Regions from separate parts of the Blautia sp. Marseille-P2398 genome, predicted to be linked through region 2. Evidence: predicted binding sites of a transcription regulator. Region 2 holds the regulator's gene; each other region holds the start of a gene.
The links. The regulator Rex, encoded in region 2, represses fermentation and respiration genes when NADH is low (regulators of the CRP and FNR family bind a similar motif). The targets are predictions, from matches to a motif close to ATTGTTAANTANTTAACAAT.

Region 1 (7,563 bases), on a different contig from region 2:
AAAATCTGATTTACCGGAACTGTTTCATCCTCTTCTTCCACAAACTTCAGTTCTCTGCTGAATACTGAAAGCACGAGACGGTTGTGCTTCTCCTCATGGCGGTTATATGAGCGGAACTGTCCATGGATTTCCACATATTCTCCGATATAATCCTGCGTTACATCCACCAGCCGTTCAGAAACCATCACCGGAATCCTGTCTTCCGAATCACTGAGCCTTTTGACCAGCAGCTCAGTCATATAGAAGCCTTCTCCAAAGACCTGATGACTGAATGTAAAGCCTGCTGCAATTTTGCCCATCATAGATACCTGATTGTTTTCAATAATTTTATCTGCCATAATGTGGTTCTCCTTCCCTGTAGAGCACCTGTGTCAGAATCCCTGCCTGCAGTGCAGACCGTAAATCGTCTCTGCTTTTTCAGCGATCCCGCATATGCTCCTCTGTACCTTGTATTGTTCTTTATAAGGTTATGTACAGGCATTCTCATTTAGAACCAGAATCTGCAAAAATAAAAAAAATTATTTTAACACCTTGTAATCTGGCGAAAATGTGGTAAACTGAAAATTCGGGTAACTTATTGAAAAAAACACATAATAATAGGAACAAATTCATCTGCAAGATTATATCGTGCTTGAAAAATGCTTTTGCAGCAAAATAATCCTGCTGATAACACATGAATATTAACAATTCCGGTAACTGTTCAGCCAGTGTGCCGAACAGTTACCCATTCAAAGCCTAAAGAGGAAAGGAAAATCATTTTATGAGAACAAAACGTGAAGATGTCCGTAACGTAGCCATTATCGCACACGTTGACCATGGTAAAACTACTCTGGTTGACCAGCTTCTGAAACAGAGCGGTGTATTCCGTGAGAATCAGGAAGTTCAGGAACGTGTCATGGACTCTAATGATATCGAACGTGAACGTGGTATCACTATTTTATCCAAGAACACAGCTGTTCATTACAAAAATACAAAAATCAACATCATTGACACACCAGGACATGCTGATTTCGGCGGCGAGGTAGAACGTGTACTTAAGATGGTAGACGGTGTTATTCTTCTCGTTGATGCTTTCGAAGGTGCTATGCCTCAGACTAAATTCGTTCTTAAGAAAGCCCTTGAACTTGACCTTCATGTAATCGTATGTATCAACAAGATCGACCGTCCGGAAGCCCGTCCGGATGAAGTTGTAGATGAGGTTCTGGAACTTCTTATGGATCTTGGTGCTTCTGATGAACAGCTTGACTGTCCGTTCCTGTATGCTTCTGCCAAAGCAGGACATGCTGTGATCGACTTAAACGACACTCCTAAGGATATGGCTCCGTTATTTGAAGCAATCCTGAAATATATCCCGGCTCCGGAAGGAGATCCGGAGGCAGATACTCAGGTTCTGATCAGCACGATTGATTACAATGAATACGTTGGACGTATCGGTGTTGGTAAAGTTGAAAACGGTACAATCGCTGTTAACCAGGAACTGACTCTGTTAAACCATCATGATCTGGACAAACGTAAGAAAGTTAAAATCAGCAAGCTCTATGAGTTTGACGGTCTGAATAAGGTTGAAGTAAAGGAAGCTACTATTGGTTCCATCGTTGCTATTTCCGGTATCGCAGACATCCATATCGGTGATACTCTCTGCGGCGGAGAAAACCCGGAGGCAATTCCTTTCCAGAAGATTTCCGAGCCTACTATTGCCATGAACTTCATCGTAAATGACAGTCCGCTGGCCGGTCAGGAAGGTAAATACATTACCTCCCGTCATCTTCGTGACCGTCTCTACCGTGAGCTCAACACAGATGTCAGCCTTCGTGTAGAAGACACTGATACAACTGAGGCATTTAAAGTTTCCGGACGTGGAGAACTTCATCTGTCTGTCCTGATCGAGAACATGAGACGTGAAGGTTATGAATTCGCAGTAAGTAAACCGGAGGTTCTGTACAAAACAGACGAGCGCGGAAAGAAACTTGAACCTATGGAAATCGCTTATGTAGATGTTCCGGAAGAATTTTCCGGTACTGTAATCCAGAAGCTGAGCGAACGTAAAGGTGAACTGCAGGGTATGAGTACTGCCAGTGACGGTACTGTCCGTCTGGAATTCCACATTCCTTCCCGTGGACTGATCGGATTCCGCGGTGAGTTCCTTACTTCCACCAAGGGTACCGGCATCATCAATACCATGTTTGACGGATATGCTCCTTACAAGGGAGATTTCCAGTACAGAAAACAGGGATCTCTGATCGCTTTCGAGGCTGGCGAAGCTGTTACTTATGGTCTGTTCGCAGCCCAGGAGCGTGGTACTCTGTTTATCGGACCTGGTGCAAAGGTTTACAACGGTATGGTTATCGGACAGAATGGTAAAGCCGAAGATATCGAGCTGAACGTATGCAAGACAAAACATCTGACTAACACACGTTCTTCTTCCGCTGATGATGCACTGAAATTAACTCCACCAAGAGTTCTCAGTCTGGAACAGGCCATCGATTTCATCGACCAGGATGAACTCCTTGAGGTTACACCGGAATCTCTCCGTATCCGTAAGAGACTGCTGGATTCCAGAGAACGTAAGAGAGCCGCTTTCAGAAAAGCCTGAAACAAATAGAAATTTAAGAAAAATTAAGCCTCGCAGATTTTGCGGGGCTTAATTTTTCTTAATCATTACTGTTCACTCCGTTCACAGTAACTCTTAATCTCCTGCAAACATATGGAAAAACATAAATCCTCCTGCAAACATATGGAAAAACATAAATCCTCCTGCAAACATATGGAAAAACATAAATCCTTCTACAAATTATATTGTTATATTTTCACGAAATTCCAAGTTAGTATTTGTTAACTTTTTCATATGCTATGTAATTGACAAATGATTAACAAAGTCATATAATAGCATCATCGAGATTGTTAATTTATTAACGTTATTTTTTTAACTTTCTTTCAGTTGTCAACAGAACATATATTGTTAAATTTTTCTCATATATTCTGACAATTGATATTTTATTCACATTATTTACGTGATTATGCACAATTTTCACCATAATATTTCGTTATACTCATATTAATGTTACTGTTGACCGAATAATCAGTTTATTTGTATAATAAAAACATAACAGGTCACGGTAAATACTTTTAACGAAAACACAAACAGGAGGATTCCCAAATGGCAAAAAAAGAGAACACTATCCCAACCATCATCGACACCCCTGAAGCCCTTACTGCAAAGATTGCAGCCATGAAAGAGGCACAGAAGATTTTCGCAACATTTACCCAGGAGCAGGTAGATAAGATTTTTAAAGCTGCCGCTACTGCTGCTGACAAAGCACGTATCCCGCTTGCTAAAGATGCTGTTGAAGAAACAGGAATGGGTATTGTAGAAGATAAGGTTATCAAGAACCATTACGCAGCCGAATATGTATACAACGCATATAAGAATACCAGAACTTGCGGTGTGATTGAAGAAGACACTGCTTACGGTATTAAGAAAATAGCTGAGCCGATTGGTCTGATTGCTGCTGTTATTCCTACAACCAACCCAACATCTACTGCAATCTTCAAAACTCTGATTGCACTGAAAACACGTAATGCAATCATCATCAGTCCGCATCCCCGCGCAAAGAAATGTACCATTGAGGCAGCAAAGGTTGTTCTGGAGGCAGCTGTAGAAGCCGGTGCACCGAAGGGAATCATCGGATGGATTGATGTTCCAAGTCTTGATCTGACAAATCAGGTTATGCGTGAAGCAGACATCATCCTTGCCACAGGTGGTCCCGGAATGGTTAAGGCTGCCTATTCTTCTGGAAAACCTGCTTTAGGTGTAGGTCCCGGAAATACTCCTGTTATCATTGATGACAGTGCAGATATCCGTCTGGCAGTTAACTCCATCATCCATTCCAAGACCTTTGACAATGGTATGATCTGTGCTTCCGAACAGTCTGTAACTGTTCTTGAGAGCATTTATAAGAAAGTAAAAGAAGAATTCCTTTACAGAGGATGTTACTTCCTGAAACCGGATGAATTAGAGAAAGTAAGAAAAACTATCCTTATCAATGGCGCATTGAATGCAAAGATCGTAGGCCAGAAGGCTGCCACTATCGCTGAGATGGCCGGTGTTGCAGTTCCTCCTGAAACAAAGATTCTGATCGGTGAAGTTGAATCTGTAGACATCAGCGAAGAATTCGCACATGAGAAGCTTTCCCCTGTACTTGCCATGTACAAGGCCAAAACTTTTGACGAAGCGATTGCCAAAGCTGAACAGCTTGTAGCTGACGGCGGTTATGGACATACCTCCGCTCTCTACATTGACACAAGAGAGAAGGAAAAGATGGAAAAACACGCAGCAGCTATGAAGACCTGCCGTATCCTCATCAATACTCCATCTTCTCAGGGCGGTATCGGCGACCTTTACAACTTCAAACTTGTTCCGTCCCTGACTCTGGGCTGCGGTTCCTGGGGTGGCAACTCCGTATCTGAGAACGTAGGTGTGAAACATCTTATCAACATCAAGACCGTTGCTGAAAGGAGAGAAAATATGCTCTGGATTAGAACACCGGAAAAAGTTTATTTCAAAAAAGGCTGCCTGCCGGTTGCTCTGGATGAACTTGGCACTGTTATGCACAAGAAACGCTGCTTTATCGTAACAGACTCTTTCCTTTATAAGAATGGATATACTAAAAAGATCGAAGATAAATTAGATCAGATGGGAATCGTACATACCTGCTTTTACGATGTAGAGCCAGATCCATCTCTCGCTTCTGCAAGAGCCGGTGCTGCTGCAATGAGAATGTTCGAGCCTGACTGCATTATCGCAATGGGCGGTGGTTCCGCAATGGATGCCGGCAAGATCATGTGGGTTCTCTATGAAAATCCGGACGCCAACTTTGATGATATGGCTATGGACTTTATGGATATCCGTAAGAGAATCTTTACATTCCCGCATATGGGTAAGAAAGCTTACTTTATAGCTGTTCCAACATCTTCCGGTACAGGTTCCGAGGTAACACCTTTTGCTATCATTACTGATAAGACTACAGGTATCAAATGGCCTCTGGCTGATTATGAATTAATGCCTGACATGGCTATTGTTGATACAGATAATATGATGAGCGCACCTAAGGGACTGACCTGTGCTTCCGGTATCGACGTTATGACTCATGCACTTGAAGCCTATGCTTCCATGATGGCATCTGATTATACAGATGGTCTTGCATTAAATGCCATCAAACTGGTATTTAACTATCTGCCACGTGCATACAAAGATGGTTCTGATGTAGAAGCAAGACAGCATATGGCAAATGCTTCCTGCATGGCTGGTATGGCTTTCGCAAATGCTTTCCTTGGCGTAAACCACTCTCTTGCTCATAAGCTGGGAGCTTTCCATCATCTTCCACATGGTATTGCAAATGCTCTGGTTCTGCTTCATGTTCTGCGCTATAATGCAGCCGAAGTTCCGGCTAAGATGGGTACCTTCCCACAGTATCAGTATCCGCACACACTTGCACGTTACGCTGAGATTGGCCGTTCTGTAGGTCTGACAGGCAAGAACGACAGCGAAGTATTTGAAAAGCTTCTCCAAAAACTGCAGGAACTGATGGATACTATTGAGATCAAACATACGATCAGGGAATACGGCGTAGACGAGAAGTACTTCCTTGAAACTCTGGACGAAATGACCGAACAGGCATTTAACGACCAGTGTACCGGTGCCAATCCAAGATATCCATTAATGTCTGAACTGAAAGAAATCTATCTGAAAGCTTACTATGGTGAGGGAAATATTCCTGAATCCGGGAAAGCCAAAGAGAAAAAAGAAGAGAAATAAGATTTGCTGAAAATAAACCTTTTCCTTTAAAAATATAGTGTTTAAACCAACAAAATGGGGCTGTCAAAAAAAGACAGCCCCTTATTATATTATTTCTTACTGCGATATGCTTCTGCTTCCCAATGTGTGATAAAGTATGTAATATCATCCGTCATATGAAGCGGACCGCCAAAGCTTTCTGCATATACTGCAAGCTTAATGGCATCTTTTACAAGAAGCTGTGCTTTTGCAGCTTTTCCCTTATCATCTTCCATGATAAAGGCACCGACTCCCTGTACCAGGATCAGTCTTGGCTCTTTGTCATTCTCTGCCATAAATGCATCCAGCGCAGCTTTTGCCTGGTCAATATCCTCTACAAATAACGGATATGGTCCGCAATATACAATGTGATCCGGTGTAAACGGCTTCAGAAGCGGTGCAGCCGCTGCTTTATCTTTTACAAAATGATCAGCTTCTGCTACAGGTACAACTTCTACTGCATGTCCCAGTAACCGGGAAAGCTTCTCTGCTGCCTGTTCTTTTTCAGATGTAACAGCATCACTGACATCAGCAGTTCTCTTTACCTGTTTCTCTAATTTACTGCTCACGCCGTCAAATAATGCTCCAATTTCCTCTACAGTATTTGCTGCAACGAAAATTCCATGATTCTGGAGCAGAAGAACCTGAACATCTTTTCCGTATTCTTCTTTATAAGCATTCATTTTCTCATAGCAGATACGTGCAAGCGTATATCCGGGTTTGCAGATATCGATCCAGAGTACATCTTTTCCAAGGAGCTGTTCGCTGAGTTCCTTTGCGCCTTTTCCGCAGGTCAGTCCATTGACAAGTGTAGGATGAACATGCAGTACATAAGTATAGGCAAATAAGTTATGAAGCAGTGCTTCTACACTTGGACGTTTTGTTTTGTCAGCATCTGTTACTGCAGCCATAACATCTGCAAGATACAGCGATTCACGTTTGACATCGTCTTCCGGATAATCTGTTTTCATGATCTCATTCAAACGTGCTCTGCTCATTTCCACAAATTCCTCTGCCTTAATTGTGGCAAGCTGTGTACCGGAGCCTTTTACATACAATGTGGTGTCATCTTTTACAGAAGTATTGCCACCGCCTGCAAGAACATAGGCAGGGTTGCTTCCATAAGTATTTGACATTTTTACTAAGGTTGAAAGATCCATAGTTAAAATTCCTCCCATATTTATAATAGTTTTGCTGTTCCCCATTCCATTGTACACGATATTCTGCTTTTTTCCAAGTGTTATAATAATCCCGCAAATAACCTCATAAACAGCTGTCCCAATCGCAGATATGCGCTGCGTCCGGTACTGTACTGTTCTGTGACTTCACGGCATTCATCCATTGTTGCTGCAAGATCATTTCGGATATCCAGAACTGCCTGGCAGTCTGCCATAAAGCAGCCGTTTTCAAAATGATGATACAGACTTCTGTAATCCAGATTTATGGTTCCGCAGGTTGCCATACAGTCATCTGCCACACTTATCTTTGCATGACAGAAACCAGGTGTCCATTCATAGATACGCACTCCATGCTTCACCAGTCCATGGTAAAAGGATCGTGTGATATTGTAGATCATCTTTTTATCCGGAATACCAGGTGTGATGATTCTCACGTCTACCCCGCGCTTGGCAGCCAGACACAGAGCATGGCTCATTTCATCTGTGATGATCAGGTACGGAGTCATAAACCAGCAATATTTTTCTGCTTTGTTCACCATACTGATATACACC
Region 2 (7,563 bases):
GAAAACAGATGATATCTCCTGCGGTCATCCCTCGCTGCCCTACTGTTTCAGCAGCCAGATCACCTGCCAGCCCATGCACATATACACCAAGTGCAGCCAGCATAACAGGAGAAAATTTCTTTTCTGCTGCCAGATACATACACTGTATACCAGCAAGCACACCGCTTAACACATCTCCACTTCCCGCTGTAGCCATTCCTGCATTACCCGAAATGTTCAAATACATATCTCCAAAAGCATCTGCCACCACAGTACAGGCATCCTTCAGAACGCAAACCGCTCCAGACTCCTTTGCATAATCAGCTGCAGTCTGTGCCAGACAATCCTGGATCTTACCGATTTCTTTTCCGCACAGACGACTCATCTCACCAATATGAGGTGTCAGGATCACATGTTCCCCGATAAAACACTTCCAGTTGTCATGGACTGACAGAAGATTCAGGCCATCTGCATCCAGAATTACTGTTTTTTTACACTCAGCTGCCTTCGCCAGGAACCACTGAGCTCTTTCCCTGCTCTGCGCTCCGGTTCCAAGACCCGGTCCTATCACAAGCACATCACACCAGTCAAGCATTGCCTGGTTTTTTTTCTCATCAAAATCACAGGTGATCATGGCTTCCGGCAACAGTGTCTGCAACGGAATCCTGTTGGCCTCCACGGTCTGAATTCTCACCATTCCCGCAGAGCTTTTCAGAGCAGCTGCTGCACTCAGATATGCAGCTCCGCACATTCCTTCGCTGCCAGCTATAAGAAGAACCTTACCGAAGGTTCCTTTATTTCCATAGGGAACTCTCTCCGGAAGCATTTTCAAATCTTCACGTTCCAGATGATGCATACAGATTTTCTTTCCGGGTATGGAATAGATTCCGATATCCGTAACAACGATCTCACCGCCATACATGCGTCCGGGATAAAAACACAGCCCTCTTTTGCGAAAAGCAAAGGTAACCGTAAGATCTGCCCGGAATGCAATCCCCTTCTCAAATCCGGTATCTGAGTCAATCCCGGATGGAATATCCACAGCTACTTTATACGCAGATGCCCGGTTCATTGTACTGATAAGCTCTGCATATTTTCCCTCTACAGGTCTGCTCAGTCCAACCCCAAAGATGGCATCTACTATAGTAGTATATTCATCCAGATCCAGGTTATGCACCCGGGGCACCTGATAATATTCTGCTGTTTTAAGCTGTCCGGCAGTTTCAGCAGTCATTTTCTCTTCCTTACCCGCAATATAATACCAGGTTCTGACTCCTCTCAACTGAAGCAGTCTGGCAATCGCCAATCCGTCTCCGCCATTGTTGCCGGTTCCGCAGACCACAAGGATTTTCTCTTTTTCTTTATTCTTTAATCTCTGTACAATCTCCTCAACCGTCTTTAATGCCGCCCTCTCCATAAGTACCGGAGACGATATCCCGGCTTTCTGAATCGTATTATGATCCAGTTCTTTCATCTCAACAGCAGTTACAATCTCTCTCATCTGTTCACCTCCTGTTTACAATAACACATTTACATACAAGAGAAAAGCTGTGATCAGATGACCACAGCCTTGTGTTTCACAGTTATCCCTTACATACCTTCATGTTCCTTTCTGTACTCACTCAGGTTATAGGACAAAGTCATAAGACTCTCTGAAAGATGTACGTTCTCTACCATTACATCCTCCGGGGCATCCAGATCAATATGTGCAAAATTCCAGATTGCCTTAATTCCATTATCAATCAAAATCTTTGCCATCTCTTTGGCTTTGTTTTTAGGAAGAGTCAGGATCGCGATCTCAACCTCATTCTCCTTCAGAAACAAAGGAAGATCGCTCAACATCTGAATCTCAATTCCACGAACTGCAATCCCCTCAAGTACAGGATTGACGTCAAAAATACCAACCAGCTTAAATCCGCGCTTTTCAAAATCCACATAATTGGCCAATGCCTGTCCCAGATTACCGGCACCCAGAATAATCATCGGATGTACAGTATCCAGCCCAAGGATCTTACCGATTTCTGTATACAAATAGCGTACATTATAGCCGTAACCCTGCTGACCAAAACCACCGAAATTATTTAAGTCCTGACGAATCTGGGAAGCCGTCACATGCATCTTCTTGCTAAGATCATTTGAAGATATACGCTCTACATTCTCCTCCATCAATTCACCGAGGTAGCGGTAGTACCGCGGCAGACGCTTGATTACCGCTTTCGAAATTTCCTTAGCTTCCACAAATTTTCCCTCCTTAGCTTATCTATGTCAATTATACCCAGATGTTATTTTATTGTCAAATTAAATTTGTACTTTTTGACCAAATATTTCTGTATTTTTTTATCAATTTCATTCTGAAAAATTCCCCGGAATATCATATTTTCTTCCATGCATCCATCCGGTGCTTTCTTTTCCCTGGACAAAATCTCTTAAAATGCTTTCAAAAACAGGCATTTTCGATTATAATAGTACGCGGACAAATTACAAACGGAGGAATTCCTATGATTTTATCATGTCAGAATATCTGTAAATCCTTTGGCGAAAAAATCATTCTCAAGGATGCCAGTTTCCATATAGAAGACCGCGAAAAGGCAGCTCTCATCGGCAATAACGGTGCAGGCAAGACGACTCTGCTGCGAATCATTATGCATGAGCTCTCCCCGGATTCAGGAAACGTGGTACTTGCCAAAGATAAAAATATCGGCTACCTTGCCCAGTATCAGGACATTCATGGCCATCATACCATTTACGAAGAACTGATTTCCACCAAACAGCACATTATTGATATGGAGAACCGTCTGCGCTCTCTGGAACAGGAAATGAAAACCACCACCGGAGATGCTCTGGACAGCCTGATGAATACTTACACAAGACTGAGTCACCAGTTTGAACTGGAAAATGGTTACGCTTACAAAAGTGAGATCATGGGTGTATTAAAAGGTCTTGGTTTCACAGAAGAAGATTTCGAACGCCAGATAGAAACTCTTTCAGGCGGCCAGAAAACCCGCGTAGCTCTGGGTAAACTGCTTCTTGCCAGCCCTGACATTCTTCTTCTGGATGAGCCTACCAACCATCTGGATATGGAGAGTATTTCCTGGCTGGAAACCTATCTTCTGAATTACCCGGGTGCTGTATTTATCGTATCCCACGACCGTTACTTTCTTGACAAAGTCGTAACAAAAGTTGTGGAAATCGAAGCAGGAAATATGCGTATGTACAGTGGCAACTATTCTGCCTATGCCCTGAAAAAAGCCCAGCTGCGTGACGCCCAGTACAAAGCCTACCTGAACCAGCAGCGGGATATCAAACATCAAGAAGCAGTCATTGCCAAGCTGAAATCCTTTAACCGCGAGAAATCCATCAAACGTGCGGAAAGCCGCGAGAAAATGCTGGATAAAGTCCAGCGCATTGATAAACCACAGGAGATTCAGAATCAGATGCGCATTTCCCTGGAACCAAGATTTGTCAGCGGAAATGATGTCCTTACTGTGGAAAGTCTTTCCAAATCTTTTCCCGGACAGACACTTTTCAGTGACATCTCCTTTGAGATCAAACGTGGAGAACGTGTAGCCCTGATTGGCAATAACGGCACAGGCAAAACCACCATGTTAAAGATCATCAATGGGCTGATCGATGCAGACAGCGGCAGATTTACTCTTGGTTCCAAGGTACAGATTGGCTACTATGACCAGGAACACCATGTTCTTCATATGGAGAAAACTATTTTTGAGGAAATCTCAGATGCTTATCCCACACTTACGGAAACAGAAATTCGAAATATGCTGGCAGCATTCCTTTTCACAGGGGATGATGTATTCAAACTGATCTCCGCTCTGTCCGGCGGAGAAAGAGGTCGTGTTTCCCTCGCCAAGCTGATGCTGTCCGAAGCAAACTTTCTGATCCTCGATGAGCCCACCAACCATCTGGATATCGCTTCAAAAGAGATTCTTGAAGAGGCATTGAACAGTTACACAGGAACAGTATTCTATGTTTCCCACGACCGTTACTTCATCAACCAGACAGCTACCCGGATCCTGGATCTGACCAATCAGGCAATTGTAAATTATATCGGAGATTACGACTATTATCTGGAGAAAAAAGAAGAGCTGACGGAAAAATATGCTCCGGCTGCCGCTCAGGCTGTGACAGAAGCAAAGCAGGCTTCTGATAACAAGCTTTCCTGGCAGCAGCAGAAAGAAGAACAGGCCCGCCAGCGAAAACGAGAGAATGAACTAAAAAAAGTAGAAGCCCGCATTGAAGAACTTGAGACCAGAGATAAAGAGATCGACGAAACCATGATTCTCCCGGATGTCTGCACAAATGTGGCAGAATGTGCGAAACTCAGCAAAGAGAAAGCCGCCATTACCGAAGAATTAGAAGGATTATATGAAAAATGGGAAGAACTTGCATAATGCAGGTTCTTCCCATTTTCGCAGTTTATAACTTTTTACAGGTTTCTCCGCTGCAGTGTGATCCTGCCCGGAGAACTTTATAATGTTATAGAAACATTACCGGATAATTTCTGACATTATAAAATTTCATCCAGTCTCTCTCTGATGGCAAGGATGAAATCTTTGCTGTTCAGTACTGTCACATCCTCAAGAGAAGTGATCAGCGCAAGGTCTTTTGTCATCTTACCGCTTTCAATCGTCTCCAGAGTCGCCTTCTCCAGTTTATCAGCAAATTCCATCAATTCTTTATTGCCGTCCAGCTCACCTCTTTTTCTCAGAGCTCCGGTCCATGCAAAAATAGTTGCTACAGAGTTAGTAGATGTCTCCTCACCTTTCAGATAGCGATAATAATGTCTCTGTACAGTTCCATGAGCAGCTTCATATTCGTAATATCCCTGTGGAGATACCAGTACAGATGTCATCATAGCCAGAGAACCAAATGCTGAAGAAACCATATCGCTCATAACATCTCCATCATAGTTCTTGCAGGCCCAGATAAATCCGCCTTCAGCCTTCATGACACGAGCTACGATATCATCGATCAGGCTGTAGAAATATTCAATGCCTGCTGCCTCGAATTTCTCCTTAAACTCATCTTCATAAATAGTTGCAAAGATTTCCTTAAAACGTCCGTCATAAATCTTGGAGATCGTATCCTTGCCACCAAGCCACAGATTCTGTTTTGTATCCAGTGCATAATTAAAACAGCATCTTGCAAAACTTGTGATAGAATCATCCAGATTGTGCATACCCTGAAGCACACCCGGTCCCTCATAATGATGGATCAGCTCTTTTCTCTGCTGTCCGTCTGCACCTTCAAATACCAGATAAGCATCTCCGGGGCCGTCAATATACATCTCTGTGTTCTTATACACATCACCATAGGCATGACGTGCGATGGTGATCGGTTTCTTCCAGTTCTTAACACATGGTTCAATACCCTTCACTACGATTGGGGCACGAAAAACAGTTCCGTCGAGAATTGCACGAATCGTTCCGTTAGGACTCTTGTACATTTTCTTTAAGGTATACTCTTCCATTCTTGCCTTATTAGGAGTGATAGTTGCACATTTCACTGCAACGCCGTACTTCTTTGTAGCCTCTGCTGCATCAACAGTTACCTGATCATCCGTTTCATTTCTGTATTCCAGACCAAGGTCATAATACTCAGTGTTCAAATCAATATACGGAAGAAGAAGTTCATCTTTGATTATTTTCCAGAGAATTCTGGTCATCTCATCTCCATCCATCTCCACAAGTGGTGTCTGCATCTGAATTTTTTTCATGTTAATCCTCCTCTTTGGCTCTCATCCAGTTAACTATCATGATAGCCGAAAACAGACCGTTCGTCAATGCTTTTATACACTAAAGCAATAATTTTGTGAAATAAAAGATTACTGATCACAGTTCCATAAAGCGTTCCAGATCCAGTTCTCCCCATCCCTGCTGATTCTTTGGCAATCCCATATCCCTGGCACTTTCTTTCAATTTCATCTTAATCTGAACATTAGTCAGCTCCGGATTCTTCTCAAGCATCAATGCGGCTGCCCCTGCAACCAGAGGTGTAGACATAGAAGTACCACTCTTCACTCCATATCCGTTATCTGCCCCCGGTGCACAGGCAAGAACATGATTCCCGGGTGCAACCAGATCCGGTTTACAAACACACTCAAATGTAGGTCCCCTGCCGGATATGGCAGTCCGTCCTGTAAGCAGATCGCTGGAGCCTACTGTGATAATCTTCCGGCTGCTTCCCGGTGCTGTCACACTTCCTGCCTTCGGTCCCTGATTTCCTGCCGCAGCCACTACCACCAGACCTGCATCCCAAAGTTGTTCCACACCCGCAATCAGAACTCTGTGATCTTCTGCTCTCCTGCAGGTTGTTCCCACCGAGATATTCACTACACGTATCCCATAATATCTCTTATTCTCCAGGATCCAGCGAAAAGCCTGTAAAACATCTTCTTTCCTGCCATTTCCCGTTCTGTCGAGCACCTTCAGAACTATCAGGCTACACCCGGGGGCAATTCCTCTGATCCGTCCTTCCGAAGCCCTTCCGTCACCGCCAATGATCCCACATACATGGGTTCCATGAGAATTATCATCATAAGGTCTGATACAATGTCCGATGAAATCTTGAAACGCAAGTATTCTCCCTGTAAAATCTATATGAGGAAAAATCCCGGTATCCAGAACACACACACCCACGTGCTTTCCTGTATATCCGGAATCATCTGAATTCTTCATAAAAAATCCTCCGAATCATCTGGATAATGAAATCTTACCGCAACTGTTCATCAGGTCGCTGCAAAGACAATGAACATTTGCGTCTTACTTTAAATTATTCGGAAGATTATATTTTTGTGTCCGACAGTTTCTCCTGTCATATCTCCGTTTTTCTGTAAATAAAATGTATAAAGCTTCCATGATATGCAGATACTTCTGATATGCAAAACAACAGACATATACAGAATCTGTTACAGAAATCCCGAAAAATATCCTTATAGCAATTTCATAAAATAACTGTAACCATCTGCATAATATTAAGGAGACAAATTATGACTGCATTATTATTGATACTGGTATTTTTACTCTTTCAGACCTTCGTCCTGCTCTGCTGTGTAGCTGCCGGAAATGACGCTGCCTCCCAGGAAATCTCCGATCAGGAACAAATGGAATTTATCCGGGAATGGGAAAAAATACATTGTAGCAGCCCTCAAAAATAAAGGGCTGCTGCAATGTACTGATAAACCTTCTACATCACATAGCAGTCATATCGTATTGCTTTTCCTTTTAATATATAAGAAGGCTCTCTTCCATCAAGACAGACGCTCTTAAGAGGACGTTTTACGATAATTCTGGAAGGTCCGGCTTTGATAGCTGCATCAAAAAGATCTTTTTCCTCAGAACATGGAGGTTCAAGTTTCTGGATCAGCTGAAGTTTTTTATTTATCAGACCGGATTTCTGTCTCTTCGGGAACATGGGATCAAGATAGATCACATCTACCGGATCCATAAGTTTCTCCATACATGACACACTGTCACCCTCTACCAGTTTCATTCTGGAAGCAATGTCTTTTAATACGGGATGCTTTCTGGCACGCCGGAGCGCATCCTTCAAAAGTGCGGCGATCAC
Region 3 (7,563 bases), on a different contig from region 2:
AAAATACAGTTGGACGATACTACTCCTCTCCTTCCTGTACTTCCAACGGCTACAGCGGAGATACCTATTGTAACGACTGCGAGAGAACCATCTATTACGGTTCCACGATTCCTGCATACGGACATGACTATGATACAGGTGTTATTATTACAGAGCCAACTGCTGAAACTGACGGAATTGTAATTTATACCTGTAAACGCTGCAAACATCAGGATACAAAAAACATCGGCAAGATCAATGACGGTGATCCTTACATTGAGGGAAGTTTCCAGAAAAAAGGCTGGGATGCAGTCAATGATCTGATCAAGACATCCAAAGAAAAAGATACCATCTCCATTACGCTGAACGGCGCCAGGACACTTCCTGCTTCTGTTTTATCCGGGATAAAAGGCAAAGATATTTCCCTGAACCTTGATATGGAGAATGGTTTCATCTGGAAGATCAATGGTACTTCCATTACATCAGAGACACCTATAGATACCGATCTTTCTGTTACAAACACAGAAGAACATATCCCGACAGCATTATACAGCCTGATCTCCACAAACCAGAATGATTTCGGTTTCCATCTTGGAAGAAACGGAGCTTTCGATTTCCCGGCTGTGCTTTCCGTAAAGGCAGATGCCTCCTGTGCAGGACTTATGGCAAATCTGTTCTGGTATGATGCTGAGAACAAGGTTCTTCGGTGTATCCAGACCGCAACTGTAAGCGAGGCATTTGAGGACAGCATTCCATATGCTGACTTTACCCTTTCCAAAGGACAGGATTATTTCATAGCATTTGGTACAGAATCTCTCAACGGCAGAGTCATTCATACAGACGGAAGTATCACAGATGAAAATGGTGCATACCTGCGTCCTGCCAACACAAAGATTTCCAGCTATTCCATTAACAGAAACAAGGTTACTGTCAAACTTTCCAAAGGATGTGCAGGGGCTCAGGGTTATGACTTTGTGATCAGTAAGAAATCAAATATGCTCCAGACTGGCAAATTCAGCCAGACAGTTTCCTCAACCGGCAAGCCACAGACATCTTTCAGATATCTGTCGAAAGGTACCTGGTATGTGGCAGCCCGAAGCTGGATTTTGGATGCACAGGGCAATAAGGTCTATGGTTCCTGGACAAAGGTTAAAAAGATCAAGATCACAGTTGTCACACCACAGCAGTCAAAGATCAGGGATATCACTGTAAAAGGAAATACTGTGACTGTTACTTACACAAAATGCAAAAATGCCACAGGTTATGAGATCCTGCTTGGAAACAAATACAAAACCTCCGCAGGAGAGAAATATCCTGTTAAGAAATACGTGAAACGTACAGAAGGCAAAAATACCGTAACTGTAACCTTTACAAATGTAAAGAAAGGCACTTGGTATGTGACAGTACGTTCCTGGAATAAGACCTCCAAGGATAAATCCAGAGTTTACAGTCCATACTCCACAATGAAGAAATTTACTGTATGTTTTTTTCGTAACTGAATAGACTAATACTAAAGAAAACAAGAGGTACTGCTAAGTGGCGGTACCTCTTTTCGGTACAGGAATGATTACCGGAGTAAGCAGAATGATCATATATCCAGGAGGGCAGATTTATGTGGGGATTTATAGTGGCATTGATTTCGGGTGCGTTGATGAGCATTCAGGGCGTTTTTAACACGGAGGTGACAAAGCAGACCAGTCTCTGGGTATCAACCGGCTGGGTGCAGCTGTCAGCCTTTGCAGTCTGTGTTCTGGCCTGGCTTTTCACAGGACGGGAAAGTGTGGCTGCACTCTGGCAGGTGGACAATAAATATACACTCCTTGGTGGTGTGGTCGGAGCGTTTATTACAATTACAGTAATCCAGAGTATGGGAGCACTTGGACCGGCAAAGGCAGCAATGCTGATCGTTATTTCGCAGCTGGTAGTTGCTTATGTAATTGAATTGGCCGGGTTGTTTGGGGTAGATAAAGAACCCTTTGAATGGCGCAAAATTCTTGGATTGTTGATTGCGATTTTCGGAATTATTATATTTAAATGGCAAAAATAAGATTTTACTATTGTAAAATATTTAAGATTTCGTTACAATAAGGGTGGCATTATGGACAGGGGGACTCTTACTCTGAGAAATAAGAGGAGGACCCTTATGACAAAAATAAAAAGCAGATGTTGTTATACTGTGACACTGATATTGTGTGGAACTTTGTTTCTTACAGGACTGACAGGATGTAAGAGCAGAGAGGCACAGTTTCTGATAGATGGATTGCAGGAAGCAAAGGCAGAGGTGGATGCGGAGTCATCAGAAGAGAAAACATCAGGACAGAAGTCGAAGAAAGATACAACTGAGAAGAAAGCTGATACAGAAGATCGACAGAATGATGATGGCAGTTCTGTAGAGTCCCGGAAAAAACAGGCAGAATCAGATGGTTCAGATGCAGGTAATGGGACGGAGATAAATTCAACTGGGGAAACGCAGCCAGAGATGATCTATGTAGATGTGTGCGGAGCAGTTGCGAATCCGGGAGTTTTTCAGCTGGCAGCCGGGAGCCGGGTGTTTCAGGCGATTGAGGCGGCGGGAGGATATCTTCCCGAGGCAGCTCTAACCTGTGTAAACCGTGCTGGAGTTCTGACAGATGGACAGCAGCTTTATATTCTCACACAGGAAGAGATGGAGCGGCAGGGGTTGGATCCTGCAGAGATGGCCGGAGCATCAGATGGACAGATGAATGGAAGTGCCGGGACAGGACAGAACACAGGGATGACCGCTCAGGTTCAGCAGGATAACAGGATCAACATAAATACAGCAGATGAAGCTCAGCTTACTACGCTGACGGGGATCGGTGCAACACGTGCGCAGGCAATCATTGCCTACAGAGAAGAGAACGGGCCATTTGCTGCGATAGAGGATATTATGAATGTACAGGGTATCAAAGAAGGTACTTTTGCAAAGATAAAAGATGAGATAGTAGTAGGATAAGGAGAACCGAATGAGCAGGAAAGTTTTGGTAGTAGATGATGAGAAACTGATCGTAAAAGGAATCCGTTTTAGTCTGGAACAGGATGGTATGGAGGTAGACTGCGCTTATGATGGAGAAGAGGCAGTAGAGAAAGCAAAAGATAAAAAATATGATATTATCCTTCTGGATCTGATGCTGCCGAAGATGGACGGGCTGGAAGTATGCCAGCAGATCCGCGAATTTTCCAATGTGCCGATCGTGATGCTGACAGCTAAGGGTGAGGATATGGATAAGATCCTTGGTCTTGAATATGGTGCGGATGATTATATCACCAAACCGTTCAATATCCTGGAAGTTAAGGCACGTATCAAAGCGATCATGCGCCGTGCGGGAAGCGACCACGAGGAGAAAGAAAAGGCAAAGAGCATTCAGGTGGGCGATCTTCGTATGGACTGTGAAGGCAGACGTGTATTTATTGCAGGTAGAGAGATTAATCTGACAGCAAAGGAATTTGATGTACTGGAGCTTCTGGTATTTAATCCGAATAAGGTTTACAGTCGTGAGAACCTGCTGAACATTGTATGGGGATATGAGTATCCGGGTGATGTACGTACTGTGGATGTACATATCCGCCGTCTCCGTGAGAAGATTGAAACCAATCCAAGTGAACCGAAGTATGTACACACCAAGTGGGGCGTTGGATATTATTTCCAGGCTCAATAAAAAGAACGCATGAAACAGGCAGACCACATTTTATGAAACAAAGATCATAAAATGTGGTCTGTTTTTTTGTTAGGGCAAAGCCCTGTTTGCCATTGTGGAGTTTTTCGCTGATCCGAAAAACGGAGCTTTGGAAAACAAATAAACCACCTGCTATGCAGGTGAGTCAGCATTACTTCAGCTTACAGAAAAAAACCTCCGGTGGTATAATTAATGTAGGTTCGCCAACCGCACTAATATACACAGGAGGTATCCATATGGATAATAATAGTTTATCACATACAAAGTGGAATTGTAAGTATCATATTGTTTTTGCACCAAAATATAGAAGAAAAGTAGCATATGGAAAAATTAAACAGGATATAGCAGATATTTTGAGTATGTTATGCAAAAGAAAAGGTGTAAAAATTGTTGAAGCAGAGATATGTCCAGATCATGTACACATGTTAGTAGAAATTCCGCCAAGCATAAGTGTATCGTATTTTGTAGGGTACTTAAAAGGAAAGAGTACATTAATGATATTCGAAAGACATGCAAATCTGAAGTACAAATATGGAAACAGACATTTCTGGTGTCGCGGATATTATGTAGATACGGTAGGGAAAAATGCAAAGAAAATACAGGAATATATAGCAAATCAGTTACAGGATGATCTGGAATATGATCAAATGACACTGAAAGAGTATATTGACCCGTTTACGGGTGAGCCAGTAAAACGTAACAAATAAAGATAAGCCCGAAAGGGCTTTGTAGGTAAATGATGTTGCGCTTGGCGAACCTATTTCGATGAGTCTTTAGACTCCAGTGCCGGTAATAGACCCTTATAGGGTCAAAGCAAACCACCGGCTAAGCCGGTGGTCGTGATTGTGCAGATAAAAAGCATTCTGCTATTTTCTGTTTTTTATTTTATCTGTAATTATGATGTATCCATGTACAAGAAGATCAGTCACGATCAGTGCTGCCACTGACAATATCAGGCATTCTTTTACCCCAAATTCGTAAAAATCAGCAAAACCGGCAAGTGTCCAGTAAACTCCGATATGTACGGCATACATCTTTGAAATCTGTTTTGAGTAATAACACAGTTTATTATATCCGAATTTCCATTTTTCCATTATTGGCATGATACGAAATGCAGCTGCAAACACAAATATGATACTGCAGAAACTTCCGAGTACCTTTGCAAGCCCCGGGATTCTGTATTGTTCGATCATATAATTAAAGAATCCCTCAATGCCCGGATGTAGTACAATGCAGCATATAAACCATACCGCCGCAGTAATCCCACATATGATCCCGCTTTCTTTATAAAAGTTTCCTTTTTCATCTTCAGGGATTCTTCTGAGCACTTTTCCAAAAACATATCCAAGAAATACATAACTCAAATATGGGAAGAAGCAGAAGCTGGTTTCACCTTTTCCACCGAAAGTCATATCCAGGATCCAGTTAATTGCCGGATCATCAGAAACCAGCAACTTTGTAAATGGTGATATGATTCCGACTATTACAGCACTTATGACATATCCCCTTAAGCTTACATTTAATTTCCTGTAGACCGCAAGCACCAGATAGCACATACCGGCTATAAAGAATATATTTACGAATGTAAGCATGGAATAAAGATTTGCGTCATATAATTCTCTGCTGCCTGCAGCTTCAACTGTAATGGAATTTCTTATATTAAAACTGATTGTCATTACAGCTGCATAGCATAAATTGCTTAATCCCTGATAGAATAACAGCTTTATGCCATTTTTAACCATATCTTTGGGCTGGGAATGGCGTGTGAAAGCACTTCCGAATCCCATGGTAAACAGATACAGGCAGGCACCTGTCGGCATGAAGAGCGCAAACAGAATCTTATGTACATTTGATTCGGCTGCTGCGACACCACCTATTGTCTGAAATGAATGTATAAATACTATCATGATCAACAGGAAACCCTTTACCAGATCAAGTTCCCTCTGACGTCCTGTATTCACTTCTTTTTCTTTCAAAGAAAACATACTTACCTCCTCCTTTATCCGGATATTTTCAGTGAGAACGGAACACTTATCTTTTGTCACTGATATCATATGGACAGTGTAGCACAGGCAGAATCATAGCACAATCATAATATTTCTGACATTGTACACACGTACATTACTGTTTACTCCGTTCTCAGTAACGTAGCTAAAATTCATTCCAAATTGTCTGCGGCAATGGAATTTTGGCTTGTATGTCTCGGGATAGTGGTGCGTAAACAGTAACAATTATTCAGTTTGATTCAGTTTAGTTTGGTTTACATCTGAGATGGTTTAGTATTGAACAAAGCTGATAAAAATTAGACAAACAAAACAAACATCTATAGAGGAAAATGATAAAAAATTAGAAAATTTCTATAAATGCGCTTGTGAAAATGACGAAAAAGGCATATAATTAACGTTACAATATGTAAAGAGTGCAATAAAAAGAGAAAAAACAGGTATAAGGAGGGTGCGAAATGCTAGATCAGTCATTTTATCAGAAAGCGGATGAGATCATTGCTTTCTATGGTAAAAAGCCGGCATCACTGATTCCGATCATGCAGGATATCCAGGGGGTGTACAGATATCTCCCGGAAGAATTGCTTACATATGTTGCGGAGCAGATCGGTGTGACAGAAGCGAAAGCGTTCAGTGTTGCCACATTTTATGAGAATTTCTCATTTGATGCGAAAGGTAAATATGTGATCAAGGTCTGTGACGGAACAGCCTGTCATGTAAGAAAATCAATACCGGTTCTGGAGGAACTTTATAAGAAACTGGGGCTGTCAAAGACAAAGAAGACGACAGACGATATGATGTTTACTGTGGAAACAGTTTCCTGTCTTGGTGCCTGCGGACTTGCACCGACTATGATGGTCAATGAAGAGGTATATCCGAGAATGACTCCGGAGAAGGCAGATGAGCTGATTGATAAACTGAGAGGGGGCGAACAGGGATGATCCAGAATAAGGAAGTATTGGAGCAGATCAGAGAAGAAGCTGTGAAAGAACTTAATTCTTATGACTGTCGTATTCTTGTCTGTTCAGGTACCGGATGTGTGGCAACCGGTTCTCAGAAAATCTATGAGAAATTCATGGAGATTGCCAAAGATGCTCCGGGAGTTACCATTGAGTTTGGACCTCATGACAAAGATGCACATGTAGGTGTAAAGAAAACAGGATGTCAGGGTGTCTGTGAGCTTGGACCACTTGTTCGTATCCAGAAAGGCGACGATGTGATTCAGTATACGAAGGTTCAGATCGAAGACTGCCAGGAGATTTTTGAGAAGAGTGTTCAGGGTAATGAGACTATCGAGAGACTGCTTTATCAGAAAGGCGGTAAAGTAAGCCGCGGACCGGAAGATATTCCGTTTATCGCGAAACAGACCCGTATTGTTTTGAAGAACTGTGGTAAGTTTGATGCAGAATCTCTGAATGAGTACATAGCAAGCGGCGGTTTCCAGGCTCTGGAGAAAGCAATGTTTGAGATGGATCCGGATCTGGTTATTGATCAGGTTGATAAATCCGGTATCCGTGGACGTGGTGGCGGCGGCTTCCCGGCAGGTAAGAAATGGATTCAGGTAGCACGCCAGGCGGATCCTGTTCATTATGTGGTTTGTAACGGTGATGAGGGTGACCCGGGAGCATTTATGGATGGTTCCGTAATGGAAGGTGATCCTTACCGTCTGATCGAGGGTATGATGCTTGCAGCTTACGCAGTAAGAGCACAGCATGGTTATATTTATGTACGTGCGGAGTATCCTCAGTCTGTAGCACGACTGAAACACGCTATCGCAGTTCTGGAAGAAGTGGGACTGTTAGGCGATGACATCCTTGGAACAGGATTTTCCTTCCATATGCATATCAATCGTGGTGCAGGAGCTTTCGTATGTGGCGAGGGTTCTG

Region 1: the regulator Rex is predicted to act here: its motif matches at 2,898-2,917, upstream of adhE (bifunctional acetaldehyde-CoA/alcohol dehydrogenase).
Region 3: the regulator Rex is predicted to act here: its motif matches at 5,966-5,985, upstream of ACESZG_RS06265 (NAD(P)H-dependent oxidoreductase subunit E).

The regions. Positions count from the first base shown of each region.
Region 1 is NZ_CAXSTD010000005.1:14,582-22,144, reverse strand. It holds gene ACESZG_RS07200 (single-stranded DNA-binding protein) at 1-338, opposite strand, end outside; gene typA (translational GTPase TypA) at 761-2,593, shown strand; gene adhE (bifunctional acetaldehyde-CoA/alcohol dehydrogenase) at 3,158-5,815, shown strand; gene ACESZG_RS07185 (class II aldolase/adducin family protein) at 5,905-6,993, opposite strand; gene cls (cardiolipin synthase) at 7,074-7,563, opposite strand, start outside.
Region 2 is NZ_CAXSTD010000001.1:352,459-360,021, forward strand. It holds gene ACESZG_RS01685 (bifunctional ADP-dependent NAD(P)H-hydrate dehydratase/NAD(P)H-hydrate epimerase) at 1-1,480, opposite strand, end outside; gene ACESZG_RS01690 (redox-sensing transcriptional repressor Rex) at 1,570-2,217, opposite strand; gene ACESZG_RS01695 (ABC-F family ATP-binding cassette domain-containing protein) at 2,478-4,388, shown strand; gene ACESZG_RS01700 (NADP-dependent isocitrate dehydrogenase) at 4,505-5,713, opposite strand; gene ACESZG_RS01705 (S8 family peptidase) at 5,829-6,674, opposite strand; gene ACESZG_RS01710 (class I SAM-dependent methyltransferase) at 7,183-7,563, opposite strand, start outside.
Region 3 is NZ_CAXSTD010000004.1:90,509-98,071, forward strand. It holds gene ACESZG_RS06235 (hypothetical protein) at 1-1,478, shown strand, start outside; gene ACESZG_RS06240 (DMT family transporter) at 1,592-2,026, shown strand; gene ACESZG_RS06245 (helix-hairpin-helix domain-containing protein) at 2,123-2,953, shown strand; gene ACESZG_RS06250 (response regulator transcription factor) at 2,964-3,656, shown strand; gene tnpA (IS200/IS605 family transposase) at 3,911-4,381, shown strand; gene ACESZG_RS06260 (heparan-alpha-glucosaminide N-acetyltransferase domain-containing protein) at 4,541-5,659, opposite strand; gene ACESZG_RS06265 (NAD(P)H-dependent oxidoreductase subunit E) at 6,136-6,618, shown strand; gene ACESZG_RS06270 (NADH-quinone oxidoreductase subunit NuoF) at 6,615-7,563, shown strand, end outside.